DNA from 3 places in the Shewanella sp. 1180_01 genome. Region 2 is predicted to be linked to each of the others. Evidence: predicted binding sites of a transcription regulator. Region 2 holds the regulator's gene; each other region holds the start of a gene.
The links. The regulator ArgR, encoded in region 2, controls arginine synthesis, uptake and breakdown. The targets are predictions, from matches to a motif close to ANTGAATANNTATTCANT.
Positions count from the first base shown of each region.

Region 1 (10,934 bases), on a different contig from region 2:
GGCGGCATCAACGGGACCATTGCCGGTTGCGGCTTCGGTTTTAATTTCACCGCCCACTTCAATACGAACGGTAGCTGTGGCAACGCCTTCGGTAGAGTCAGACTGCACCACTAATTGCTGCAATTGATAGTGATTATCTTCTTCGGCCTGCGCTTCCATAAAGGCTAAGGCTTCTAAATCATAATCAAATACTTGTCCCTTTTTATCTGCCAATTTTAGGAACTCTTCGTACAGCGCATCCATATTGTAATCGTGCTCGCTATAACCCATTTCCTCCATGCGATGCTTGATCACATGGCGACCTGAGCGCGAAGTCATATTCAAATTGTTCCGATTCAAACCTATGCTTTCTGGAGTCATGATTTCATAGGTATTTTGCGCTTTTAACATGCCATCCTGATGGATACCCGACGAATGGGTAAAGGCATTGGCACCGACAATCGCCTTGTTCGCCTGCACTGGCATGTTGCATAACTGGCTGACTAAATTAGAAGTACGGTGGATTTCCTTGGCGTTAATGCCCGTTTCCAAACCCAACATGCCCTTACGCGTCGCTAAAATCATAGCGATCTCTTCCAATGAACAGTTACCCGCACGCTCACCTATACCATTGATCGTACATTCGATTTGACGCGCACCGTGTTGCACTGCGGTTATCGAGTTAGCCACTGACAAACCTAAATCATCGTGGCAATGCACTGAGATCACCGCTTGGTCGATGTTCGGCACACGGTTAAACAGGGTTTGGATAATAGTGCCAAACTCGCTTGGCACTGTGTAACCGACCGTATCGGGAATGTTAATGGTACGCGCGCCAGCAAGAATGGCGGCCTCTACCATACGACACAGATTGTCGATTGGCGTACGTCCCGCATCCTCACAGGAAAACTCCACGTCGTCGGTAAAACGACGGGCGTATTTCATTGCGCCCACCGCCATTTCTAATACTTGGTCGAAAGAACGCTTCAACTTGCTTTCCACATGAATCGTCGATGTCGAGATAAACGTATGGATACGGAACTGATCTGCAACAGACAAGGCCTGCGCCGCGGCATCGATGTCCTTTTCAAGTGCGCGGGATAACGCACAAACGCGGCTATTTTTGATGGTGCGCGCTATGGTTTGCACCGACTCAAAATCACCGGGTGATGAAACTGGAAAACCCACTTCCATTACATCAACACCTAGACGTTCCAGCGCCATGGCGATCTGTAACTTTTCTTTGACCGAAAGGCTTGCGGCTAACGCCTGCTCACCATCACGTAAGGTCGTATCAAATATAATTACTCTGTTAGACATCTCGCTTCTCCATGGAACGTCACCGTTCATTATTTAACTTTTGCCGTATTCAGATACAAAAAACCCCGCAACATTTGTGCGGGGTTTGTGAATGCTTTGCCTATTTATCGAGCGTGCAACACTAAGACCTCCGCGTATAAACCGCGAGGAGAGAGAGGAGGTCGAGTTTGCTGCTAATTCTATTCATTTTATTTAAATATTTATTCTGTTCAAATAATCTAGGACGGTTAATATTTAACTTGCCTAGCCGAGAGTGTCAACCCTAATTTTTTCATGTTCCACTCATTCGACCTGTCTTAAGGCCAATAACTGTGAGTTTTATCCCCAAATAAGTGATCGATTCCACAGAATTAACCCGCTGTTTGGATTCAGAAAGCACAGGGATGTGTTAACTTATTCCCCTTAGAAAATAATAGTTTTTTATGCAAAAAACGATTAAGAAAAGTTATAATCTCGCCTTAGTGATTACGGATATTAGAGCTTACGCATTTTATGGAGCACAAAATGGATTTTCGCGTCTTGGTACTTAGCCTGTTGTTATGGCTGATCCCCTTTGGGGCGAGTGCTATAGACCAGTTAGATGAGCTCACAGAACTCGTCTACCAATATCCCAGTAAAGCCCTGACTCAAATCACTGCCTTAGAAAAACAATTTACAACCAGTGCCACTTCTGACATTAATCGACTCAGATTGAGTGTATTGAAATGCCAAAATCTGCTGCAACTGGGTGAGAACGAAGCCGCAATCAACGTGGCTCAGCTAGGCGAGGCCAATGCTAAGCAGCTTAAGCTCGATCAAGTTCGCCCCTACTTTTTGATTTGCCAAGCCGACGCAAATCTCAACTACAACAATATTCAAAATGCGCTGCCCTTGCTGGATTCTGCCATTACCTTAGCGCGACGCTATCAACAGCCCCAAGCCTTAGTCGATGCCTTACGTTTACGTGGTCAGCTCGATACCAATACGGATAATTTCTCCTCTGCCATCGAAGATTTACGTCTGGCCATCGATATTTATCCAGACATTCATACTCAGACCCAGAATTGGGTTTGGCCACCACAGGCTTATATTTATGCGGCCATGGGTAATTTACTCTACGCAACCCATGATTTCCCTCAGGCCATGTATTACACCAACTTAGGAATACAGAGCTCAGATGCCAAGGGCAAAGTGTTACATATCATTCTACGAAATGCGGCCAGAATAGCGCTCGATAATCAAGAATTCGATTACAGTGATAAACTCGAAAAACAAGCAAAGGCACTACTACCTGAACTCGGTTCGCCACTTGAGCTTGCCTACAGCTATGCCATTTTGGCATCGATCGCGCTCGATAAAGGCCGCATCGACACAGCCGAAGAATACCTTTCTATCGCCATCAATACCTTCAAGAAGCACAATCAGCAATTGGCTATGATGCGCTCGACCCGCCTGCTGGCACAAATACGCTTTGCCCAACATCAAGACGATGCCGCATTAATCCTAATGAATCACGCCATTGAACAAGCTGAAAATCTAAAACAATATTCTGATCTCAAAGGATTTTACGGGATCATGAGCGATCACTACTTAGTGCAAGGGGATTTTAAGCAGGCCTATTCTTTCTTACTCAAACGCTATCGAGCTGCCGAACTCGCCAATCAAGGGATGAACACTGCACGGATATTGCAATTTAAAGCCCGCCTAAATCAACAAGATCTGCAGCAGGATCAGAATAGTCCTGCGCCAGAAAAGGCATCGATCCTCCAAGAGTTAAATCTAGACTGGGCCTATAGCACACTGTTCTTAATTGCGATGACGTTACTCGGCGGGGCTATTTGGTATTTGATTGATAAGCAAAATAATCGCGCGCCCCGTATCGAAGGCGAGGAACCTGCGGAAACTCTGCTCCAACAAGTCACATCGGCCTTGAACAGTGCCAAACAAGGTAATTATCCGCTGTCTTTATTACTTTTTAATGCGAGTCAAATACGGCAAGTTGACTTGCCGCCTCTGCAGGATGAGCTACAACACAGACTGCGAGAGCAAGATAAGTTGATCCGATATTCGATGGATGAAATTGTGATTATCCTACCGCACACCTCTGCAGCTGGTGCTAAGAAAGTCGTCAATCAATTAGTGGCCTGTATTCAGCCTTGGCAGGGGTCAAGCAAGGTCAATATTGGTATCGCGGCAATGCAGCAGTTTGATACGCTAGAGTCTTTAATTAAGCGCGCCAGTATCAATCAATTGGGAAAGGTTAAAATCAGTGAGAATAATCCAAACCATTATTCTCCCGCTAAATAAGCCGCGATTTCATCGAGAAAAGCGTCGCCGAAACGACTCAGTTTACGCTCGCCCACTCCGTTAACGGCGAGCATTTCCCCTGCACTGGTCGGCATCATGGCCGCCATTTCCGCCAGCGTCGCATCGTTAAACACTAAATACGGTGGCACATCCTGCTGCTCAGCTATGGTTCTTCGCAGTAATTTGAGTCGCGCGAATAGCTTACGGTCGTAGTTCAGCGGCGCCTTAGACTGGCTCACCTTGCGTTTTGTGGTCGTTAACTGAATGCGCGGTTCGGCGAGCATTAACGCCACCTCACCTTTGAGCACAGGTCGTGCCGATGGGTTTAAGGTTATAGATGAACCTCGCGTCACATCTTGACTCGCCAGTCCCAAATGGATCAACTGACGGATCACGCTCAACCAATACTCATGGCTCTTGTCTTTACCAATTCCCCAAGTCGTAAGTTTGTCATGGCCTCGGTCAACAATCGGGGCGCCTTTAGAGCCGCGCAGCACTTCAATTAAGTGATTAATACCAAAACGCTGACCTAAACGGAAAATACATGACAACACCTTTTGCGCATCTTCGGTGCCGTTATAACGCTTAGGCGGATCGAGGCAAATATCGCAGTTACCACAGGGCTCTAGTGCGCTCTCATCAAAGTAATGCAATAGCACTTGGCGACGGCAGGTTTGCGCCTCAGCAAACGCCGCCATGGTATTGAGTTTATGGAATTCGACTTGCTGCTGCGGCCCTGGCTCAGACTGTTCAATCAAATGTCGCACCCGGCCAATATCGGCAGGATCAAACAGCATAAAGGCCTCGGCATCAAGCCCATCACGGCCCGCTCGGCCCGTTTCCTGATAATAGGCTTCGATACTTTTAGGGATATCGTAATGCACCACAAAACGCACATTCGATTTATTGATCCCCATACCGAAAGCCACAGTGGCGACAACGATATCGATTTGATCTTTAAGGAAACTGTCCTGCACTGCGCCACGATCTTCCTGCGTCATTCCCGCATGATAGGCCTTAGCATTAAAGCCTTGCAGACATAAACGATCGGCAACCTCGTCGACACGGCGTCGGCTGCTGCAATAAATAATCCCGTTGGTGCCATTTTGCTGGGTTAAAAAATGCCGTAACTGATTCGCAGCATTGAGCTTTTCCGCCACTGTGTAGCGAATATTAGGCCTGTCGAAACTAGAGAGTAAACGGAACGGGTCAATCCCAAGTCGCTCGCAAATACTCTGCCGAGTCGCCTGATCCGCCGTTGCCGTCAGCGCCATCATGGGCACATAGGGGAAGAGTTGTTTTAGCTGGCCAAGCGCCGCATATTCAGGGCGAAAATCATGACCCCATTGACTGATACAGTGCGCCTCGTCGATGGCAAACATCGCTAGCTGCAACGACTGCATTCGCTCAATAAAATCTGCGCTTAATAAGCGCTCTGGTGACACATAAAGCAGTTTTAATTCACCGTGGCGCAGCTGCCTTAATACTTCGGCGCTCTGCTCTCGCGGCAATGAAGAATTGAGATAAGCCGCTGCAACACCGGTTTGTAACAAGCTATCGACTTGATCTTTCATCAAAGAAATCAATGGAGATACGACAATAGTAATGCCATCCATCAGCAATGCGGGGAGTTGATAGCAAAGACTCTTACCGCCGCCCGTTGGCATGATCACTAAGCAATCTTGCCCGCCGCAGACACGTTCTATCACCTCCCGCTGACCGTCCCTAAAGTCACGGTAACCAAACACCTGTGCGAGGCGTTGCGAGAGCGGATCATCATGCGTGTCGAGTACGAGCTTTTCCATGGATCTTCTATGTTAAAAGTGAGGGGGCCTATTCTATACCCAAACTAGCTCAAAATGCAGGATTCAGCGGTAATTTAAAGTACTTTAGACGAGGCCATTCATCGCGATTGTAGCTATTTTAACCCCTAGTGGACTAAGCCAAAAATAACGAACGGGGGGTAAAGTGCTTTAAAGCCCGCCGAGACGGAGCGCCGAAGGCATTCTGAAACTCACATGTTGCGCTAACTTGGGTATAGAGGCCTAAACCGCTTCTGTCTTGCGTCAATATGAGATCATCCGTCTAGGTTATTTCGTTACAGTACCTTCATTTCAGCGACAGAGTTGCATTCGCGGTGAGCTTCACTGTAGATTAATTGCTCTAAGCCGCACTTGGTTAATCTCAGTGTTGATAACAAATCCAATTACGCCTAATGCAGTCACTCAGTGACAAGGACCCAATAATGACCAGTCCAATCCAAGCCGAAGCTTTGAGAAGAGTCGCAGCAGTATTTGATCAACATGTCCCTTTCCATAATCTACTCGGACTCGATATCAAGCGTTATGACATTGATGGCGTTGAAGTCGTGATCAACATGAAACCTGAGCTGATTGGCAATATCCACCAGCAAATCCTTCACGGCGGTGTGACAGCCACGGTACTCGATGTGGTTGGCGGACTCACCGCCTTTGCAGGACTGGTTGCCAGTCGTGATGATTGGACGGTCGAAGAGCTGCAGCAACGCCTGCAAACCCTAGGCACTATCGACATGCGCGTCGATTATCTGCGGCCGGGGCGCGGCCTCACCTTTACCGGGACGGGCAGCGTGATCCGTGCGGGCAATCGGGTGTCGGTGTGCCGCATGGAATTGCATAATGAGCAAGGCACACATATCGCTTTTGGGACAGGCACTTATATGGTGGGCTAGCAGCTTCACCGCAGAACACTCATTTACCGTCTTAAAGTTCAAAGCCAGTAAACATCTTGATTAGTAAGATGTTTACTGGCGTTGATCGGCCACTCAATCTCTTATCGAGATATTCTGTAACCAAAAGAACGCGGCGATGCCCTTGAGTCAGCGGTCAGACACACCTACAATCGCCGTCTTGTTGTCCTTCGAAGATGTCTCATGCAAGATCTTGAATACCGCAAAGGGATCCTACTCGCCGTCAGTGCTTACTGTATGTGGGGTTTTGCGCCTTTATATTTCAAATTACTCAACCATGTCTCTGCTACCGAAATTTTGCTCCATCGCGTAATTTGGTCGTTCGTGTTTATGCTGATCATCATGCAATTTATTGGCGGGTTCTCACGCTTACGCTTACTGTTTAAACAGCCTAAACAGCTAATGGTTCTCACCATTACCTCCATACTGATCGCGGGAAACTGGCTGCTATTTATCTGGGCGGTGAATAACGATCACATGCTCGATGCCAGCTTAGGTTACTTTATCAACCCTCTGCTCAACGTCTTGCTTGGCATGTTATTTCTAGGCGAAAGGTTACGTAAGCTGCAATGGTTTGCGGTCGCACTCGCCAGCGCTGGTGTGTTGATCCAATTAATCTCTTTTGGCTCTATTCCAATTGTCTCACTGGCACTCGCGGGCACCTTTGGTTTCTATGCGCTGCTGCGAAAAAAGGTCAATGTGGATGCTAAGGCTGGCTTATTGGTCGAAACCGCAGTGTTATTACCGGTCGCGCTAATTTACCTAGTCGCGACCTTAGACACAGCAACAGCGAGCATGCTGACAAACGATTGGCAACTGAATCTGATGTTAATGGCAGCGGGAATAGTGACCACGATTCCTTTACTCTGTTTTGCAGGGGCGGCGGTACGGATTCCATTGTCTATGCTTGGATTTTTCCAATATATCGGCCCAAGTATCATGTTCATCCTAGCAGTGAGTCTGTTTAATGAGCCATTCGATGCAGAAAAAGGCGTGACCTTCGGTTTTATCTGGAGTGCCCTGTTAGTATTTACCTTAGACATGGCCTATAAACGCAAAGCGGCGTGATCATTATCACGCCGATACACATAGTTACAGAAGTGATGATGACTTCTGTAACTGTGCTAAAAATTCACTCCCTTGCGGCACTGTCAGTAATAAACTGTAGCCTTTAACCGTTGGCACTAACACTAACTGCGATTTATCTGTTATCGCCAGAAATGCTCTACCTTTTCCCTGCAAATTAAACCACCCTAATTGAAACCCTGGCATGCCTATGCCGTTGGTTTTAAAGCTCGGCGTTAAATCTGCCTCTTGCTGCAAATCGACTATGCGCGCCTCGGCGGGCAATAAATCTGCGCGGGATAACTGCACTTTATAGAAGGGCACATCCACTGTAAGTTCAGTATCGGTTAACACTAACTCGGCGCTATTGGATTGATAAAAAACCCATGAAAATCCGCCCATCATCACCAGCAATATGCCTAAACTCGCCGACTTCGCTATCTTAGGCATATTTTTTAGCCATAACATCAGCAAGATACCCGCTAAACCGAGCAATAAGACGATAAAACTGAAGATAGAGGTCTGGGTGAAAGGGGCGAGTTCGAACAATTGAGGACTCATTGGCAGCATCTCCCGTGCAGTGAAGCCTTAATCTGCCAACAAAGACATATTATGTCAACAAAAATGCCAGCGCTAATATGAGTACTAGGCTGGCATTGATTGGATTGATTTAAAACGGCTTAGAGATCGAGTGCGAGAATTTTTGAACGACGTTGATAGTTATACAACTGCTTTTTCTTCTGTGGCAGTGCTTCAACATCTTCAATCACAAAACCATGCTCGAGGAACCAGTGAATACTGCGAGTTGTCAGCGCAAACAAGCGTGAATAACCGCGGTTTCTGGCCTGATTGATTATGTTCTTTAGCAGCAAACTGCCTCTGTCGGCATCGCGATAATCGGGATGCACCACCAAACAGGCAAACTCGCCCGCATTGTCCTCTTCAAAAGGATAGAGCGCGGCGCAACCAATCACTAAACCATCGCGTTCAATCAACATGAACTGTTCGATTTCGATCTCGAGCTGCTCACGGCTACGACGCACCAGAATGCCTTGTTCCTCCAATGGACGAATAAGGTTCAGTACACCGCCAATATCAGCGATCGACGCACAGCGTAAACGCTCGGCACTCTCAGTCACGATTTGCGTGCCTATCCCTTCGCGAGAAAACAGTTCCTGCAACAAGGCGCCATCTTCAAGGTAGCTGACTAAGTGACAACGCGGTACGCCATTACGGCAAGCATCGATACTGGCTTTCAAAAAAGCCATAGTGCCAACGCAGGCAGAACCTTGCTCGGCCAGCTTGCTCATGATGTTTTGCGCATCGTTTGGCATCAATTCGGCAATCACGTCGCCATTGCGATCGAGAATACCGTTTTGTGAGCTAAAACCGATCATCTTGTCGGCTTTGAGCTTGATCGCCACTTGGGTCGCGATTTCCTCGGCGGTTAAATTAAAGCTTTCACCGGTCACAGAAGCCGCAATCGGCCCCATCAACACGATGCAGTGATTATCTAACTGACGTTTTAAGCCTTGCACATCGATACGACGCACTCTGCCGCTTAAGCAAAAATCGATGCCGTTATCCACGCCTAATGGCTGGGCAATCACAAAGTTGCCGCTCACTAAGTTAATTTGCGCACCTTGCATCGGCGTATTGCTTAAGCTCATGGATAAACGCGCTGTGATATCAAATTGCAGTGCACCCGCAACTTGCTTGATCACTTTGAGCGAGTCTTCATCCGTAATACGCACGCCTTCGTGGTAGGCAGGTTCGATACCATTGACGGCTAATGCAGCATCAATCTGCGGCCTAGCGCCATATACCAACACCACTTTAATCCCTAAACTGTGCAGCAGGGCGACATCATTTAAGATGGCGCGGAAGTGATTCTGAGCCAAAGCTTCACCACCCAGCATGACCACAAAAGTTTTACCTCTGTGAGCATTAACATAGGGGGCAGAGTGACGAAATCCATCAACCAGTTCAGTGGTACGCACGCGTTATTTACACCTCATTTTTGAGCTGGCAGCGTCACGATGACATGCCAGGAATGAATCGCTAACTTTCGCGTATGTTATTGCATTTTAATTCACATATAAAGAATTTATTCTCACTAAAGCGCAGTTTTAATGATTTAAAGTGCTTAGAACTGCACTATTTTATATTTTCAGCAAGTGTTCACACTTTTTTAACTTCACAGGGGATGATTCAGCGGCTTAAGTTTGCGAGGCAATTATCTCAACTTGATGACTAACACTAACTACTAAAAAAAGCGCAAAAAAAAGCCCCTTAAATAAGGGGCTTTTCTCGAAACACTAACCAAGGATTACTTGATTTTTGCTTCTTTGTAGATAACGTGCTGACGAATAACTGGATCAAATTTTTTGATTTCCATTTTTTCAGGCATGTTACGCTTGTTTTTTTCAGTTGTGTAGAAGTGACCAGTTTTAGCTGTAGAAACTAATTTGATCTTCTCACGATTACCTTTAGCTTTAGCCATGATCTATTATACCTTCTCGCCACGAGCACGAAGTTCAGCAACAACAACTTCGATACCTTTTTTGTCGATCAGACGAATACCTTTAGTAGATACACGTAACTGTACGAAACGCTTTTCTTCTTCTAACCAAAAACGGTGGTTTTGTAGGTTAGGTAAAAAACGACGACGGGTCGCGTTTTTTGCGTGCGAACGGTTGTTACCAACCATCGGCTTCTTGCCAGTAACTTGGCATACTCTTGACATGTCAATCTTCTCCAAAAACAATTTTAACGCTCGAGCATTAATGTGCCTCGTATGGCCGTCGCCCGAGGCACAAAGAGGGCGCATTTTATACACGATCACAGAGTGAAGATCAAGTGTTAGATTAATTAATCCAGCCTCGTTCTGCAAAAGAAACTATCTCTCGATCACCTACAACCATATGGTCCAATAAGGATACGTCTATGGTTGCTAACGCATTTTTTAATCGCTCAGTTATTCGTCGGTCAGCCTGACTGGGCTCGGCAATACCAGACGGATGATTATGACAAACTATAACTGCTGCGGCCTTTTTCTCCAGCACTAAGCTCACCACTTCACGTGGGTACACTGAGGCTGAGTCTATTGTACCGCGGAATAATTCGACAAATTGAATCACTCTATGCTGGCTATCCAGCAGTAAAACTGCGAACACTTCATAGGAGCGATCGGCCAATTGTCGCATTAAATAGTCCCGAGTTAAATCGGGATTTGTTAAAACTTGACCTCTTTGCAGATTTTCCTGCGCTACACGCCTCGCTAATTCGGCCGCAGCTTGAAGCTGGGCGTATTTTACAGGTCCTACGCCCGGAAGTCGACATACCTGATTTCGAGGAGCACAAAGCAGGTTTCTGAGGCCGCCAAACTCGCTAATAAGCGACCTTGCAAGGTCAACCGCGTTTAATCCCGCCAAACCGTTCCGCAGTAATACCGCCAATAACTCCGCATCCGACAGTTGCCCCGCCCCTTTTTGTAACAGTTTATCTCTCGGACCTTCCCCCTCAGGCCAATCTTTAATGCCCATGCGACCTCCCT
Region 1 is NZ_VXCT01000031.1:29,964-40,897, forward strand. Features, by position in the region: gene leuA (2-isopropylmalate synthase) at 1-1,299, opposite strand, end outside; gene FW758_RS15585 (diguanylate cyclase domain-containing protein) at 1,804-3,585, shown strand; gene recQ (DNA helicase RecQ) at 3,567-5,390, opposite strand; gene FW758_RS15595 (thioesterase family protein) at 5,831-6,295, shown strand; gene rarD (EamA family transporter RarD) at 6,497-7,381, shown strand; gene FW758_RS15605 (PH domain-containing protein) at 7,406-7,939, opposite strand; gene argA (amino-acid N-acetyltransferase) at 8,059-9,378, opposite strand; gene rpmG (50S ribosomal protein L33) at 9,708-9,881, opposite strand; gene rpmB (50S ribosomal protein L28) at 9,888-10,124, opposite strand; gene radC (RadC family protein) at 10,246-10,923, opposite strand.
Region 1: argA (amino-acid N-acetyltransferase) is a predicted target of ArgR. The motif match lies at 9,458-9,475, and genes of this name have one in related genera.

Region 2 (10,934 bases):
CGTGGCTAAATTGTCGGCCGCCGAGCGTCAGGCACGGTTGGATGACATGCTAACCTTAGTCAAACTGGAAGGCTTAGCTCAGCGTTATCCCCATGAGTTATCTGGCGGTCAGCAGCAGCGCGTCTCGATTGCGCGGGCACTTGCCTATGAGCCGCAGTTATTACTGCTCGATGAGCCTTTTTCTAATATCGATGCCCAAGTGCGCTACGAGATGATGGCGGAAATTCGCAGCATTTTAAAACAGCGTAATGTTAGCGCGGTGTTTGTCACCCACAGTAAGGATGAAGCCTTTGTATTTGCTGATACTTTGGCGATTTTTAATCAAGGCATTATAGTGCAGTATGGCAGCGCTGAAGCCTTGTATGCCGCGCCAAACAGCCGTTATGTGGCGGACTTTTTAGGTAGCGGTAATTACTTACCCGCCGCAGTGCTCGATGGACACAGAGTTGCCACTCCTATCGGTCATTTAACCAGCCTTACGCCATTAGGGTTGCCGAGCGAGTTCAGCGGTACGGTATTCTTGCGCCCGCAGCAATTGACGCTCAGCGCCGATGAGCAAGGTGTGGGCACGATCACAGAGCGGCGTTTCTTAGGCGCTTTTTGTCATTACTGGGTCAAAATTGAAGCCGCTTCTCACGCTTATTATGTCGAAGTGCGAAGCCAAATGATGCAGCTCACTATCGGCCAAAAAGTCGGGGTCACGACAGAGCTGCACTCGCTGGTACTATTTGAATCTTAGACATATTGATATTGTGCAGAGCAAATCTAAGCGGTCAGGTATTAATGCCACGGCGATAAGCTATCACCAACGAAAGTACGACATTTTTGCTTACGTTTAACTTAGGCCTATGCGGTATTGGTTGGTGATATTTTAGACCATCCTTGTTACCTTAATTTCTCCAGAGTGGGAGGAATTATGATAAAAACAATAAAATCAATTTGTACCTTAGTGACAGTAGCGACGGCAATATCGTCTTCAGGAGTGATGGCCATGGATAGGATCACGGGTAAAGCCTTTGCGACGCGCTCAGAAGTGTATGCCACCCATGGAATGGCGGCGACCAGTCAACCACTCGCCACGCAAGTCGCTATTGATATACTCAAGCAGGGCGGCAGCGCGGTCGATGCGGCGATTGCCGCCAATGCCATGCTAGGGTTAGTCGAACCAACGGGTTCGGGTGTTGGTGGTGACTTATTTGCCATCGTCTGGAGCGCGAAAGATCAACGCCTCTATGGCCTTAACGCTTCGGGTCGCAGTCCAAAATCCTTAAGTTTAGAAAAGCTTAAATCCCTCGGCTTAGACTATTTGCCACCGCTTGGGCCCTTGCCTGTTTCAGTGCCCGGCGCTGTGGATGGTTGGTATGAGCTGCATAATAAGTTCGGCAAATTAGCTATGACCGATAATCTCGCGCCCGCAATCCACTATGCCCGTGATGGTTTTCCTGTGTCCGAATTGATTGCTTATTATCTTGAGGGTAGCGGTAAAAAACTCGCAAAATTCCCCGGTTTTAAAGAAACTTATATGCCTAATGGCAAGATGCCAGCGGTGGGCGAAATCTTTAAAAACCCAGCGCTTGCTAATACCTATGAGAAAATTGCCAAGGGTGGCCGCGATGCTTTCTATAAAGGCGATATCGCCAAAAGTATCGATAAGTACATGAAATCCCAAGGTGGTTATTTAAGTTATGATGACTTAGCCAGCCATACTAGCGACTGGATAGAGCCGGTTTCGGTGAACTACCGTGGTTACGATGTATGGGAACTGCCGCCCAATGGACAAGGGATTGCGGCGCTGCAAATCCTAAAAACCATGGAACCCTTTAATGTGGCTGCTATGGGCTTTAATAGCCCCGAATATGTGCATTTATTTGTCGAAGCCAAAAAACTCGCCTTTGCCGACAGAGCTAAGTTTTATGCCGACATGGCCTTTAATAAAGTGCCAGTTAACGAGTTGATTTCGCAGCAATACAATTATGATCGCGCTAAGTTAATCGATCCCAATAAAGCGGCCAAGAGTGTCGATGCGGGTAATCCAGCGTTGCAACATGGCGATACTGTGTACCTGACCACCGCCGACAAAGACGGCAACATGGTGTCACTCATTCAAAGTAATTACCGTGGTATGGGTTCAGGGATGACGCCGCCGGATCTCGGTTTTGTGCTGCAAGATCGTGGGCAAATGTTTGATTTAACTGAGGGGCGTTTTAATACCTACGCACCGGGCAAGCGTCCTTTCCATACTATCATTCCCGCTTTTGTGACCAAAGACGGTAAACCTTGGCTCAGCTTTGGGGTGATGGGCGGCGCGACTCAACCACAGATGCACGCGCAGATTGTAATGAACCTGATTGATTTTAAAATGAACTTGCAAGAAGCGGGCGATGCCCCCAGAATTTTGCATATGGGTTCAACTGAGCCCACCGGCGAAGTGATGAATGACGGCGGCTACGTCAGTCTGGAATCGGGCTTCCCTGTGGAAACGCGCCGTGAGCTTATCAAGAAAGGTCATGTGCTGCGTGACGGCCTTGGCGATTTTGGCGGCTATCAAGCTATTGGATTTAATGCTGAAACGGGCGTGTATCGTGCGGCTTCTGAGAGCCGTAAAGATGGTCATGCCGCCGGTTATTAACTTCAGCGTCACACTAAGGTAAGCTTGAGGCAGAGTAAGCTTTGCTTCATTTATTCGATTAAACTGATTGACGAGACTTTTACAGTCTCGTCAATTTTTACATTTAGGGATCTTGGGCGCGATAAAGCTGCGTAATGAGCATTATCATGATAAACCAGAACAAACTGTGCGTTAGTTAATGTCATTTTCAGGTAAAGTTGCGGATAATATTGCCGAAAATGAATTTAGAAAAAGGGTGATAACCAAATGGATATACAAAATATGCCGCGTGAACAGTTGGGTGTGTGTGCAGAGGGGAACTTACACAGTGTCTATTTGATGTTTAATGCCAATGACAATGTCGAGTCGCAATTACGTCCCTGTCTTGCCAACGTTGCGCAGTATATTTATGAGCTGACAGATCAATACTCTGACAGTGCATTCAATGGTTTTGTGGGGATTGGCGCTAATTATTGGGATAGCCTCTACCCCAATGCTCGCCCTGAAATGCTCAAGCCTTTCCCTGCGATGCAAGTCGGCAGCCGCGAAGCGCCGGCAATTGAATATGATTTGTTCGTGCATATCCGCTGCGACCGTTACGATATTCTGCATTTAGTCGCTAATGAAATCAGCCAAATGTTTGAAGACTTAGTGGAATTAGTCGATGAAGAACGGGGCTTTAGATTTATGGATAGCCGCGATTTAACCGGCTTTGTCGATGGCACCGAAAACCCTAAGGGGCGTCACCGTCAAGAAGTCGCTCTGGTTTGCGATGAAGATCCTGAGTTTAGGGGCGGCAGCTATATTCATGTGCAAAAGTATGCCCATAACCTGAGTAAATGGCATAGATTACCGGTTAAAAAACAAGAAGATATTATCGGTCGCACTAAGCAAGATAATATCGAGTATGAGTCAGAAGATAAGCCACTGACCAGCCATATCAAGCGAGTGAATCTTAAAGATGAGAACGGTCAGTCGATGGAGATCCTGCGCCAGAGCATGCCTTATGGTTCACTAAAAGAGCAGGGATTGATGTTTATCTCTAACTGCCGCACGCCTGAGCATTTTGAAAAGATGCTGCATAGTATGATGTTTGGTGATGGCGAAGGTAACCATGATCATTTGATGCATTTTACCAAGGCGATGACAGGCTCATCTTTCTTTGCCCCCGCATTGGATTTTATGCTGCAATTCGACGAATAAGCTTTCGATATCTGAGCAGATTCAGCATCAATTAACACGCACTTACGCTAACGCCTAAGTGCGTTTTTTATGCTAATGCGCTGGGAGCCATTTTTTGATATCGAGTTGCCATTGCTGGGCAGTGAAATCGATAAAGGCGCGCACCAGATTTTGCTGATAACTGCGGGACAAGTACACAGCCCATAAGGTTTGGCCTGGCGTCGTAAAGTCGGGTAACACTTCTTTGAGCTGGCCACTGGCAAGGTATTGATTGGCTAAGTCGCAGGGCAAACGCACTATGCCATGTCCCCGCAGCGCCGCACTCACCAATACGCCCATATCGTTGGCTTTAAGATTGCCGGTGACTTTTACATGCTCGGCTTGCAGCTCTTTCAGGAAAGGCCAATTTTGTTGCGCCGAGTGTATCAGGCAGTTGTGAGCCAGTAGATCGATGGGCTCGACAAGTGGTGTGTTGCTATCAAGGTAGCTCGGCGCAGCGCAGATCACGGCATCTATGGTCATTAAACGGCGGGCAATCAAATTATCATCGGGCTGCTCGGTATAGCGCAGTGCCACATCGACTCGCTCATCCACCAATTGGGCAAAACTGTCTGACATCACCAGCTGAATGCTGACCTTAGGGTGAATTTTAATAAAGCGGTCGACGACATCAAACAGGCTGTGCTGTCCAAGGCCAATCGGTGTGGCGATGCGAATACTGCCCACCAGTTCACTGTTATGGCTGTGGGCGCGGCTTTCCATGGCGGCGACTTCACTTAAGATCCGCTGGCAAAATTGCAGCGCTTCTTCGCCTTGCAAAGTCAGGCTGACGCTGCGGGTGGTACGGTGTAGTAAGCGTAAACTCAACCACTGCTCTACTTCTTGAATATGGCGGGACACCTGCAGGCGGCTGAGGTCTAAATGCTCGGCAGCTTTGGTAAAGCTGCCACAGTTTGCCACTTCGACGAAACTGCGTATTGCGGCAATTTTATCCACATTAGTACCTCAAACTGAAACAATCATGCTCATTTATTGATGTTTATCACGGGAAATACTGCAAGTAAACTGGCTTCAATGTAAATCATCAGAGAGAGTTAACGAAATGAAAATCGCAATTTTAGGTGCAACAGGTTGGATTGGTGGTGCAATTTTAAAAGAAGCATTGAGCCGTGGGCACCAAGTAACAGCGCTAGTGCGTGATCCGAGCAAGTTATCCGCTACTGATGTGGCTGTGCATGCTGTGGATTTAGAGCAGCCATTAGTTGCGCAAACCTTTGCTGGCGTAGATGTTGTCATTGCCTCTGTTGGTGGGCGCGCACAACAAAATCATGGCCTAGTGGCGAGTACGGTTCAGCATTTACTGGATGTGCTGCCTAACGCTAAGGTGCCACGTTTATTGTGGGTTGGTGGCGCAGGGAGCTTAGAAGTGGCACCCGGTGTGACTCTGGTTTCTAGCCCAGATTTCCCCGCAGCATATAAAGATGAGGCGTTAGCTCAGGGTGAAGCTTTGCAGGTATTTCGTGCGGCGCAAACTGCAATCAATTGGACCTTTGTGAGCCCAGCCGCTGAGATTTATCCTGGTGAGAGTGAAGGCCCATATCGTCTTGGTGGCGACAGCTTCTTTACCGATGCTAATGGTCGCAGCCGCATTTCTGTTACAGATTACGCTAAAGCCATGTTAGATGAGGCTGAACAGGGCACTCACGCAAATCAGCGCATCAGTGTGGCTTACTGACCTTGGCGTATAAACATCGGTGCACGCGAGATTGGCTTAAATGTGTAACGTAATCGGGACAATGGCCAAATAATCAGCGCAAGATTGGACAGAAATGCGTACAGATGAAATAGAACAGGTCAGCAAGCTGACCTGTTTTTTTATTCTGCGTAATTGAATAAAGATTTGATGGTTTCTAAGGTATCGGCGATATCTTGGATGCTCGATGGACAAATAAAGATAGTGTCATCACCGGCAATTGTGCCCAAAATGCCTTCTGGTTTACCGATAGAATCCAATAAACGGGCAATCAGCTGCGCAGCACCTGGGCTAGTTCGCACGACGATCATCGCTTGGTTATGATCGACGTCGAGTACCAAATTCTTCAGCGGGCTACCCGCGGTGGGTACGCCTAATTCGGCCGGTAAGCAATACACCATCTCTTGCTTAGCGTTGCGAGTCCGCACTGCGCCGAACTTGCTGAGCATGCGTGATACTTTTGATTGGTTAATATTACCAAAGCCTTCAGCTTGCAAGGCGGTGACGATTTCACTTTGAGAGCCAAAGCGCTCTTCTTTTAAAATCGACTTAAAAATTCTAACAAGGTCATCCTGATTCTTGGTCGTTTGCATAATATTATTATTCGTTATTCAAAAAAACAGGCCCATTTTGAATATTTTTAGAAAAATTGTCAACAAATAACCAGATTGGTTGAATAAAAATTCACTAACTCCCTGTGGTTAAGCGTTTGCTGGGGGCGTAAAAATACCAATTTGAGTAATTGTTCTACATTGCTTCTAAGTTATTCCGGAATTCTTTTGTCCCACGACTAAGGGATAATTGAAATTGTTGTGACATTCCAGTAATGTGACGCCAACGTAAATTAGATCCATGTCACACATATCCGAGAAATAACGGAGATAACTATGAAAGTTGCTGTACTTGGTGCTGCTGGTGGTATCGGCCAGGCTCTTGCCCTACTGTTAAAAACTCAACTGCCTGCGGGTTCACATTTGTCTCTATATGATATCGCACCGGTTACTCCGGGTGTTGCGGTTGACTTGAGCCACATCCCTACTGCTGTTGAAATCAAAGGTTTTGCTGGTGAAGATCCAACGCCTGCCCTCGTGGGTGCTGACGTTGTTCTAATTTCTGCTGGTGTTGCGCGTAAGCCTGGTATGGATCGTTCAGATCTGTTCAATATCAATGCCGGTATCGTTCGCAACCTGATCGAAAAAGTAGCGGCAACTTGCCCTACGGCTTTGGTTGGCATTATCACTAACCCAGTCAACACTACTGTCGCTATCGCTGCAGAAGTGATGAAGAAAGCGGGTGTTTACGATAAGAACCGTCTGTTCGGTATCACGACATTAGACGTGATCCGTTCTGAAACCTTCATCGCCGAATTAAAAGGCCTGAACGTTGCTGACGTTAAAGTCAATGTGATCGGCGGCCACAGCGGCGTGACCATTCTGCCATTACTGTCTCAAGTTGAAGGCGTGACTTTCACTGACGAAGAAGTGGCAAGTCTGACAACTCGCATCCAAAACGCGGGTACAGAAGTGGTTGAAGCTAAAGCCGGTGGCGGTAGCGCGACTCTGTCTATGGGTCAAGCGGCTTGCCGTTTCGGTCTGTCTTTGGTTCGTGGTCTGCAAGGCGAAGCTAACATCGTTGAATGCGCCTATGTTGACGGCGGCAGCGAGCACGCAGAGTTCTTCGCACAACCTGTGCTGTTAGGCAAAAACGGTATTGAAAAAGTACTGCCTTACGGTGAAGTGAGTGCATTCGAAGCTAACGCTCGTGATTCTATGTTAGATACGCTGAAAGGCGATATCAAACTAGGCGTTGATTTCGTTAAATAATCTTTCGGATAACCTTTTTAGATTATGACGAATTAAAAAACGGAGCCATTGAGCTCCGTTTTTTTATGCCTCAGTTTTACACTTGCTCAATTTAACTTAATCGATCAGCGGCGCCTGGTGGGAATTTGGCAGTTATCGTCGCAGCGGGCTTTACCCGTCAGTAAATAGGAGATGCGATATCTGTGTTTTGCGAATCTGAGATAGCACCAATCGGCCACAGTTTTAATCACGGGCAGGCGTAACAGTTGGATCCAAGTACGAGTACCTGTCAGTGCCCACGCTTTACAAGTGACATCTAACCCGAGTAACACTTCGCCTGTTGCGGTTTCGCCATGGAGAATCGTATTGGCGTAGTCTCTATCGATATGGCGGAAACGCTCGCTAAAATCGGGTGCATTTAAATCTTCAAGCGCAATCAAGTTTTTCGGATCGCGCGCTTTCAGTTGACGCATCTCGGCGCTACATAATGGACAATTTCCATCGTAAAAAATCCGCAGTTCCATCGGGTTCACCTCTGATGACTTGACCACAATACTTGATCAAAGCTCTTGGCTTACGCACTTAAGCTTGGTTTTCTTTTACCCTAATACGCAGAATAAAGGGTTGTAGATCGCAGCTGATTTAAATCTAATGTGTGTCTCATTTGGCTTTTTATTAGGTTAAATTCAAACGAGTACAGTAACATCTTGGTTATTCATCAGCTTACCTTTAAGTGAACAAGGTAAAACCTGAGCAATGACGAATCAAAAGGATAGGTATGACATCTCCCCTCATAATCACAGGCGTGGGTAAACGCATAGGTTACGCCTTAGCCAAACATTTTCTAGCCCAAGGTCAGCAGGTGATTGGTACTTATCGCAGCCATTACGATAGCATCGATGAGCTGAACGCTTTAGGTGCGACTCTGTATCCCTGCGATTTTTATGACGATGCCCAAGTGCAAGCCTTAATCGATGAGTTAACTCAACTGCCTCAAATTCGCGCCATTATTCACAATGCTTCGGACTGGCTGCCGGAGCCTGTTCTTACAAATAATGAGCCTTTAAAGAGTATCACTTTTGCACCGAGCCAAGTGCTGCAGCGGATGATGCAAGTGCATGTGAGCGTGCCCTATCAGTTGAACTTGGCCTTAGAGGCGCAGCTACGTGCCGCTGCTGGCGATGAAATCGGCGGCAGTGATGTGATTCATATTACCGATTACGTGGCAGAGAAGGGCAGTCAGAAGCACATAGCCTATGCCGCCAGTAAAGCCGCGCTGCACAATATGACGCTATCCTTTGCCGCCAAATTCGCGCCCGAGGTTAAAGTCAATTCGATTGCACCAGCGATGATCCTATTTAATACGGGTGATGACGCCGCCTATCAGCAAAAAACCTTAGCCAAAGCGCTGTTGCCGAAAGAGGCGGGGAATGCGGAGATTATCGAACTCGTGGACTACCTGCTTAATAGCCGCTACGTCACAGGTCGTTGTCATAATGTCGATGGCGGCCGCCAGTTAAAATAGTCATTTGATTTTTCGAGCAACAGCTAATGGCTTAAAACGTCAGTACGCGACTTGGGGTGATGATGAATGGCAAAGGCACATCCCAATGCTCGCAGGGTAAACTCACAACTTGCTGGCAGTCGTGGGCGTAACCCATAGGCAAAGGTTTACCTTTGAGCTGCCAGTTTGCCAGCGTCCTATCGTAATAACCGCCGCCCATGCCCATGCGATTCCCCATTAAATCAAACGCCACTAAGGGCGTGATAACCACATCTAGCTCAGTTACTGGGATAATGGCGCGCACATCTAACTTAGGTTCTAAGATGCCGAATTGATTCGCCTGCATCGGCGTGTCAGCACTGTAATGCAGGAATAACAGTTGCCCAGCATTGAAGGGATGCAACCTTGGCAGATAGGTGTGAATGCCCAATTGCCACAGCGCAGCGATCAGCGGCGGCGTGGCGAGTTCGCCATCGTGGGTGAGATACAGCGCCACATGTTGCGCATTTTGGACCTGCAATGCATCGAGCATTCGTTGGCTGGCGCTTAAGCTTGCTTGGGTTTGCTCGGTTTCTGAAAGGGATTTGCGGGCGGTACGAATGCTTTTGCGTAACTGATTGCGGCTTTCTTGCGTATGAATGGCGATATTTGCCGCATGGCTTGCGACATCAGTCATTTCACCAACAGTAGCAACCTCTACGGCAAGGTGCGCCGTGTCGCTTTGGGTATTCAAATGAGAAAGTTTGGAGGATGTAGACATAAATTAAGATGCTCCCCAGAATGCCGCTACCGGTGTAGCCCTTGAACCGTAGGTTCAAGGCGGGTAAATGATTACCTCCTAAGGCTTCTCGGTACAAGCCGAGCATGCACAATGTCAGTAAAGCATTCACCCTGAGATAAAAATTATCGGCACAGGGACATTACCAGTTGGCATGCATCCCAGGGAGCAAAACGGTATTGAATCGCTAAAACATTGGTTTATATAGATAAGCCAGTTTAGCCATTCACTGTGCGTCAGTCGGTTTAACTCAAATGGTGTTAAATCACCAAGGCGCACAGTTTAAATCTATTTAGTTGAACGCTCAACTAAGGCATTTTCGAGGGTCGACTGCAGCAAGCTGATCCTGTCGTCCATCTGTTGCATGTAATGCTTATTTTTTTGCTTTTCTTGGAACAACTCGTGTCCAATATTCAGCGCCGCCATAATGGCAATTTCTTCGCGGCTTAGGCTATTGGTTCGGGTTTTTAACGCTGTGAGTTGTTGTTCAACTCCCAATGCTACCGTACGTAAGGCATCCTCTTGACCTTTCGGGCAAGCGATAGAGTAGGTGCGCCCAAGTAGGGTAATTTCAACAGCACTGTTACTCATGTCGCGGGTGATCCTTTCGTTAGCCTCTTAGGGCGGACTATATAGGGCTGATATTAAAAGTGCAAGGTAAGCCGCAAATGGATTGGTCTTTGGCGGTTTTGTTTGCTGTTTGTGTGAACAGTTGGATAATTTTTTATCAGGGTGTGGCCGATTTCGCCATTATTGGGATTCAGTATTGGTTCAAGTCTTTATCTCTGCTAGCATTGCTGCTGGAAAAATCTTATTGGGATCTGACATGGCAACCCCTCCTTCGTTACGTATCGACAGCTTAAAACTCGCCTTAGATGCGGCTGAAATCGGCCAACATCCGGTAGAAGTTCACGGTGCTTTAGTCGGTTTAATTTGCGGTGGTGTAGCGCAAACTGGCGACACTTGGATCAAGCCTTTATTTGACTTGATGAACGATGGTCAACCTTTGCCAGCGCAGTTGCACCAATTAGTGTGTGATTTGTTTAATGATTCTGTCGCGCGTTTAGTGGATTTTGAATTTGGTTTCATGCCGCTGTTGCCCGAAGAAGAAGAGCCGCTCAGCCAACGTGTTGAAGCCTTGTCCCTTTGGACCCAAAGCTTTTTGACTGGCATGGCAATTATTCAGCCGAAACTGAATCAAGCCTCGGCAGAAGTGCGTGAAGTGATCAAAGACTTGGCGGAAATTGCTCAAGTGGAATTTGATGTCGCCGACGATGAAGAATCTGAAGCTGCTTACACTGAACTAC
Region 2 is NZ_VXCT01000036.1:31,997-42,930, forward strand. Features, by position in the region: gene FW758_RS16870 (ABC transporter ATP-binding protein) at 1-739, shown strand, start outside; gene ggt (gamma-glutamyltransferase) at 917-2,629, shown strand; gene FW758_RS16880 (Dyp-type peroxidase) at 2,876-3,811, shown strand; gene FW758_RS16885 (LysR family transcriptional regulator) at 3,884-4,786, opposite strand; gene FW758_RS16890 (NAD(P)-dependent oxidoreductase) at 4,893-5,525, shown strand; gene argR (transcriptional regulator ArgR) at 5,666-6,136, opposite strand; gene mdh (malate dehydrogenase) at 6,431-7,366, shown strand; gene FW758_RS16905 (thiol-disulfide oxidoreductase DCC family protein) at 7,471-7,869, opposite strand; gene folM (dihydromonapterin reductase) at 8,124-8,870, shown strand; gene FW758_RS16915 (5-formyltetrahydrofolate cyclo-ligase) at 8,902-9,609, opposite strand; RNA gene ssrS (6S RNA) at 9,618-9,798, opposite strand; gene FW758_RS16925 (cell division protein ZapA) at 9,916-10,218, opposite strand; gene FW758_RS16930 (UPF0149 family protein) at 10,454-10,934, shown strand, end outside.

Region 3 (7,760 bases), on a different contig from region 2:
CTGTAACGGTCATGGTACCCATGTGGCAGGGACGATTGGCGGCTCAACCTACGGTGTCGCGAAAAACGTCAATGTGGTGGGTGTCAGAGTGCTCAACTGTTCAGGTTCTGGCAGTAACTCTGGCGTGATTGCAGGGATAAACTGGGTGAAAAACAATGCTTCAGGCCCCGCTGTCGCGAACATGAGTTTAGGGGGCGGCGCCTCCCAAGCCACGGATGATGCCGTCAATGCCGCTGTTGCCGCAGGGATCACCTTCGTAGTCGCAGCCGGCAATGACAATAGTAATGCCTGTAATTATTCACCTGCTCGCGCCGCAGATGCCATCACTGTCGGTTCAACCACCAGTAACGATTCCCGCTCGAGTTTTTCTAACTACGGGACTTGCCTTGATATCTATGCGCCCGGTTCGAGCATAACTTCCTCTTGGTATACCTCAAATTCGGCGACTAATACCATTAGTGGCACCTCAATGGCATCCCCCCATGTGGCAGGCGTCGCGGCATTATACTTAGATGAAAATCCTAACCTCTCCCCCGCACAGGTGACTAACTTACTCAAGACGCGCGCCACTGCGGACAAAGTCACAGATGCTAAGACAGGCTCACCGAATAAGTTACTGTTTTCACTTGCAAACGATGATGGAGGCTGTGGCAACGATTGCCCAGTTGACGAGACTCAGCTGCAAAATAATGTGGGTATTGCGATCAGTGGAGCCACAGGTTCAGCGACTTATTACTATATCGATGTCCCCGCAAATGCAGCAAGTTTAGGCATCAACCTCGCGGGGGGCTCTGGCGATGCGGATATTTATGTGAGCCAAGGACAAAAACCGACTACGACCAGCTATCAATGCCGCCCATATCAAAATGGCAACAATGAGAGCTGTAATTTCACTGCACCTACGGCGGGTCGTTGGTACGTGATGGTTCAAGGCTATAGCAATTATGCCAACGCCCAGCTGACAGCTAGCTACAACCTCAATGGCGGCGGAAATTGTACCGATGCGAACTGCTTAACCAATGGCGTACCCGTCACGAATTTAAGCGGAGCAACGGGAACTGAAGCCCTGTATAAAATCGTCGTCCCAGCGAATAGCCAACTCAGTATTACCACCAGTGGTGGGACTGGAGACGTGGATCTGTATGTCAAAGCAGGGACTGTCCCAACGACCACCAGCTATGATTGCCGTCCCTATAAAAACGGTAACAATGAAAGCTGTTCGATTACTGTGACTCAAGCGGGAACTTACCATGTGATGTTACGTGGTTATGCTAATTACTCGGGCGTTCAACTGAGCGCAAGCTACTAGCGAGTGAATCGGTTCAGTGAGTTTTTAATCAAACTAAAGCCCACTAAGGTAACAACTTAGTGGGCTTTTTAGTGGTTTATTCAGAAGCCAATCTCGCGAAATGGCTTTAATAGCGTGATAAATAACTTGGAGACTTAGCGAGGATAACCGTTGGTTTTGCTTCGATTTGTAAACGCTCAATCACTGCGGCGAGTTTTGCAATGCTGAGGCGAATTGGGGTCGGCATACTGGCAAATTCGATGCTGAGCAGCAGGTTTTTCACTTCGAGCCCTAATTCTGTATCGCCTTCAATACTCAACTTACGCTGGAAGAATAGCGTATCAGGATCTTCCTTTGCTGCTGCCACGAGTATGAGTTCGGCTGAATTGGCACTAAAGGTCACCTGCGCATCGGTTAACTCTCTGACTTGCCACTTGCCATTAAAACTCACCTCAAAGGCCAGGTTTAAGTCTTCCACTTGAATCGCGACCCATTTATCAGTCAAAAATCCGAGTTCATCGTCTGCGGCTTGTTCGGCGAGTAACAGCCCAAGTAATTGGCTGATGGCTTTAGCTTTGAAACTAAAAGGCAACTTAGCGAGGGGAAAGCCGATGGCTTTTGGGGTGAATTCTAAAAGTTGTTGAGCGATTTTTGCGGAAAAAACAGCGGACATGGCGGGAACCCTACAAGAATAAAACATATATATCCCAGTTTATCGGGATTTTATGATCTTAAACCTGTTTTAAATCAATTCATCGCCATTCAATCTTACCTACACTCAGCGGCTATCATTTTATCAGGAGCATCACTATGGAGCTGTTGTGTCCAGCAGGAAATCTGGCCTCGCTAAAGTCGGCATTGCATGCCGGAGCCGACGCTGTGTATCTGGGATTAAAAGACGACACCAACGCGCGCTCGTTTGCAGGATTAAACTTCCCCCCCGCAAAGTTGCAAGAAGCCACTGAGCTCACGCAAAAATACGGCAAGAAAATCTTCTTAACCTTAAACACTTTCCCAAAGCCCGGCGAAGAACATCGTTGGTATCAAGCCATTGATTTAGCGGCAAAACTGGGGATGGATGCGTTGATTGTTGCCGACCTTTCTTTGCTCGATTATGCCCATAAACATTATCCACACTTACCGCTGCATTTGTCGGTGCAAGCCAGTGCGACCAATCTGGGTGCGCTGAATTTTTATAAAGAAGCTTTTAACATCGCCCGAGTCGTGTTGCCACGGGTGTTATCGATGAAACAAGTGCGCGACCTTGCCAAGGTCAGCCCAGTGGATTTAGAAGTGTTCGCCTTCGGCAGTCTATGCATTATGGCAGAAGGTCGTTGCCAGCTGTCGTCCTATGTGACGGGTCAATCGCCCAACACCGGCGGCTCTTGTTCACCAGCAAAACACGTGCGCTGGCAGGAAGAAGGACAGAACCGATTAACTCTGCTCAACGACGTGTTGATTGATAAATCAGCCCTCGATGAACAGATGGGTTATCCCGTAGTCTGCAAAGGCCGTTACATCACGGAAGATCAAGATTCGCCGCAGTATTTGCTCGAATCACCAACCAGTTTAAATACCTTAAGCTTACTGCCCGAACTCGCTAAGGCGGGCATAGTGTCGCTAAAAATCGAAGGCCGTCAACGCAGCCCAGCCTATGTTGAGCAAGTCACGAGAGTTTGGCGCCAAGCCATAGACACCTATCTGGATAATCCTGAGCTGTACTCAACAAGCCAAAACCAACCCCATTGGGAACAAGCCCTTGCAAAAGTCTCCGAGGGTCAAATCACCACACTTGGCGCCTACGAGCGTGATTGGCAATAAAAGGTTAATGAACAAAGCGCCAGATTAACAAAGGACACCTTATGCATATTTCCCTAGGCCCGCTGTTGTATTGCTGGCAAAAACAACAGGTCACTGATTTTTATCAGCAAGTCGCCGCGAGTCAAATCCCCTTAGTGTATTTAGGTGAGGCCGTCTGCAGTCGCAGACGTGAACTCAAATGGGGCGATTATCTAGAGCTGGCGCAAATGCTCAAGCAGGCCGGTAAAGAAGTGGTGATTTCAACGCTGGCGTTAATCGAAGCGCCATCGGAATACACTGAGCTTAAACGCCAAGTCGATAACGGCGAATTTATGGTCGAAGCGAACGATATGGCAGCTGTCTATCTCGCCAACGAGCACAAGCTGCCCTTCGTCTGCGGCGCGAGTATCAATAACTACAATCGCGCCAGTTTAGACATTTTGCAGCGATTTGGGATGCATAGGTTTGTGATGCCAGTGGAACTTTCAAAGGCTTGGCTTAGCCAAGTGATCCAACAAAAGCCGTCATTTGAAGTGGAAGTGCTCGGCCACGGCTATTTACCCCTCGCCCATTCGGCGCGCTGCTTTACCGCTAGGCACAAACAGCTCACCAAAGATCATTGTGAAACAGTGTGCCGTGAATACAGCAAAGGGCTACTCGCGCAAACCCAAGAGCAGCAGCCTTTGCTCAGGCTCAATGGGATCCAAACTCAATCCGCCAGTTGTTTAGATTTACGCAGTGAAATAACGACAATGGCAAAGATGGGGGTAGATGTGTTTCGGGTTTCACCCAGTAGTTTTAACTGCATCACCACAGCCAATGCCTTGGTCGATGCAATTAACACGCCTGAAAATGCTCAAGACTTCTCGATTGGCAGCGATGCGAACCTAGAGAGAACCCAGTGTAACGGCTACTGGTTTGGAGAAGCAGGCCTTGCTGTGCATGCCAATCCCTAGCCTGACTCAGAGCCAGAGTCATAGTCATAGTCATAGTCATAGTCATAGTCATAGCATGAGCCTAAACATGAGCCAGAGCTTAATCTAACGAGGAATCTGAGCTGGAACCATAATCTGAATTTAAGCCAACATCGACGTTAACTTAAGGAATGAGTTTAACCAGTGAAGTTTCACTCTTGGCTGGCGTTTAACTGACTAAAAAGCAGCACAGTGGTCCAGCACAATAGACTCCCCAGCCCTATCCATTCCAGTAGGGCTGGCCACCACAAACTAGGACGCGGCAGCTGCAATACCATCTCCTGATAAAACGGCCTATCGCCTTCGGTCAAACCTAAATCCAATTGCGGCGCATACAGAAACGTCATCATGCTGCACAGCACAATGAGGGCTAACAACCCAGTCCAGCGACCAAAATGAGACTTGCCGAAAAAAACTAAAGCTAAGTAGAAAATCGCACTTAAGCTTCCCAGATAGAAAAACCATTTCAGCCCTAAAACGTGCAAGTGATACACGTTCACCGGAAATAATCCCACGCTCGCTAAAGCTAAAAAAGTGCATGCCAGACTGATAAAGAAGGGATATCCCCAAAAAGATGTCACCTGTTGTAACGAAGACAAACAATAAAAGACAAGACTTAAACTGCCAAAGAACAATCCCCCGTTGAGGATCACAGCAAAAGACGAATGGCCATAAGTCCCCAATTCGCTTAGGGTATGATTTAAAAAATTAAAGCGATGGGATTCGGCGTCGTCAAATCCTAAAACAGTCATCACAATACCGATTAAAAGCCCAAAGATCCCCAGAAAACCAAACTTAATGGCCAGTGTCGAGCCGCCTTTAATCTTAACCTTCTCTACTTTTGCAGTCATGAATACTTGAGTTGGATAGGAATGATACTAACTTACATGGAAATGAGAAGATTTAAAGCGGCGGGTATCCGCTTTATGAATAATATTTTTACTTTCATCGTTATTAGCGACTTTTTAGTCAGCCTCCAAAACATCAAGATGCTGAGGAAGATCACGATTATCTCTAAGCAGATTTAACTGCCTGTCGCATAAAAATGTACCGAGCAGCAAAATACACTGAACATAAGCGTGGCATTCTTAAACAGTGCTTACCCACGCTATATAGAAAGTGTTATCACGACAGCCCGCTTAAATCGCACAAAAAGCCAACCGATATGGCTGTAAGGCTAAAGTTGCTGATGTTTTTTTGTGCAAAAATAACATCTCAATCGTTTTAACTACATCATCATACAAGCGATTAACCCCTCAGAAACAACAATCCATAACACCATGTTTGTAATAATTTTTTATGTGAAACCATCCAGAAGTATCGACCTAATATCACCGACAACTTAAGTAAAATAACTATGCTGTTTTGCTGCTTATATCAAACTAACTAGCGAATCGTTTTACATAGACAAGCTAAGCGAGTAATCTTCCCCATTCTCGTTTTTGAGTTGAATTTAAATGCACCTTAATTGGCGTCAACAGCGCGTTATGTGCGGCTATTAATTCAAATTTACCATGTACGACTCGTACTTTAAGGTGTACAAAATTGACTACTGAAAATAAAAATCGAAACATTAAGACGATACTCACCTTTATCGTCCCTTCGCTGATCGGTCTGTTGTTATTTATGACCCCTATCAGCTACAACGATGCGATCACTATTCCAATCGCGATTATCTCTAAAGCACTGCAAGGCGCATTGAGCGGCGTGTTAACCCTCATAGTGACCATGATTATCGTGGCTACGGCGCTGGCCTCTTCGCTGTCAAAAGCATTTAAGCCTAAGTTTGTGGCCCAGAATCACTTCCTTAATGCCTTATTAAATGTCAGTCCTTTATGGTTGATCACGCGGATCGTAGGTGCGGTGTTTGTTGTGCTGACCTATTTAGGCTTAGGCCCAGAGGCCATTAACTCCTCAAGCACAGGTGCATTAGTCTTAAACGACTTACTGCCCGTGTTGTTCTCCGTCTTTATCTTTGCGGGTATGTTGTTGCCGCTGCTGCTGAACTTCGGTCTACTCGAACTGTTTGGCACACTGCTAACCAAAATCATGCGCCCCGTGTTCAATCTACCGGGTCGCAGTGCAATTGATTGTATGGCCTCATGGTTAGGTGATGGCAGTGTCGGTATTTTACTGACCAGCAAACAATACGAAGCACGTTTTTATACCCAAAGAGAAGCGGCCGTTATCGGCACAACCTTCTCGGCGGTATCGATTACCTTCAGCCTAGTGGTGATCTCACAGGTTAAATTAGAGCACATGTTTGTGCCCTTCTATTTGACTGTGTGTCTCGCCGGTTTTGCCGCTGCTGTGATTGTGCCTAAATTGCCACCGCTGTCGTGGAAGAAAGACAACTACATCGACGATACCCCACGCATGCCAGATGATGAGTTGATCCCTGCGGGTCACAACGCTTTCTCTTGGGGTTTTGATAAAGCCTTAGAAAAAGCCGCCAGTGCCAGTGGCATCAAAGCCGTTTTGAATGAAGGCGTTAAAAACGTTGTCGATATGGTGTTTGGCATTATCCCTGTGGTAATGGCCATTGGTACGCTGGCGCTGATTATCGCCGAGCACACGCCTATCTTTAATTATTTAGGTATGCCGTTTATTCCATTACTCGAATTGCTGCATATACCAGAAGCCACCGAAGCCTCTAAAACGATTGTGGTGGGTTTTGCGGATATGTTTATTCCGTCAATTCTGGCCAGCTCAATTGAATCGGATATGACTCGCTTTGTGATTGCGGCCTTGTCTGTGACTCAGTTGATCTACATGAGTGAAGTGGGCGCATTGCTTATCGGCAGTAAAATCCCGGTGAACTTTGTTGAGCTCTTCGTGGTGTTTATTCTACGTACCTTAGTGACTCTGCCAGTTATCGCAGGTGTGGCGCATTTACTGTTCTAAAAGCTAACGGCAACAATAGCTCAGCTAAAAGGGGAGTCAGGTTAACTGACTCCCCTTTTTTGTAGTAACTCATACACGAACTGACCGTTTTGATTATATCGTACAACCTCCACTCGACACCACACAACTCACTTTTGGACAGAAGTACTTTAAGAATTTCTGGATAGCACTGCTGAAGGATCAAACTTGGTCATTTAATTCTTTAAGTGCTGGCTTATGATGAGCCATGGCATTCGCTCACCGACACGCAGCAAGTCCGTCCTTGGATGCTCGACCGCCCCGTCCATGGGGCGGACGGTCGTCTCGCTAATCACCATGGCTCACCTTTCTAGCATTGGCGTAGTCAGTAAGTTTTAAAGAAATAAACAGCACGTTTTTGGACAAAAATGAGTTAGGTTATTAACTCTAACTGATGAGTTTCGGATTACCATTTCTATGGAGATAACGCCCCGGTTTGGAGCCGCGAAGCGGAGGGAAATCGGTCGCTGTGCAGCCGATTGTTAGCGCAATCTTTCATTACTTAACCCTACCTCTCGAAGTAATAGCCTGCCAAGCGAGGTAATTTTGTAGCCCTTAGTTTTCAGCTTAACCCCTCGACTCGACGTATCCATGTCAATGTCTTTTTCTAGCAAACCCAGGGATGCAAGATGCTCCTTATAGCTATTCTGCAGTGTAGATTTGTCGAGTACTGGCTGAGATGACCCAAGGTGTGCTGCAACTGGATTAAGTATGTGATCATGCTTCTCTTGAAACTCCGTATCACCACCCATTACGCGATTTAAATAAAATCTCAG
Region 3 is NZ_VXCT01000092.1:557-8,316, reverse strand. Features, by position in the region: partial or broken gene FW758_RS23710 (S8 family serine peptidase) at 1-1,309, shown strand, start outside; gene ubiT (ubiquinone anaerobic biosynthesis accessory factor UbiT) at 1,416-1,961, opposite strand; gene ubiU (ubiquinone anaerobic biosynthesis protein UbiU) at 2,099-3,109, shown strand; gene FW758_RS23695 (U32 family peptidase) at 3,151-4,044, shown strand; gene FW758_RS23690 (hypothetical protein) at 4,215-4,913, opposite strand; gene FW758_RS23685 (YjiH family protein) at 5,608-6,966, shown strand; gene FW758_RS23680 (hypothetical protein) at 7,467-7,760, opposite strand, start outside.
Region 3: FW758_RS23685 (YjiH family protein) is a predicted target of ArgR. The motif match lies at 5,509-5,526, and genes of this name have one in related genera.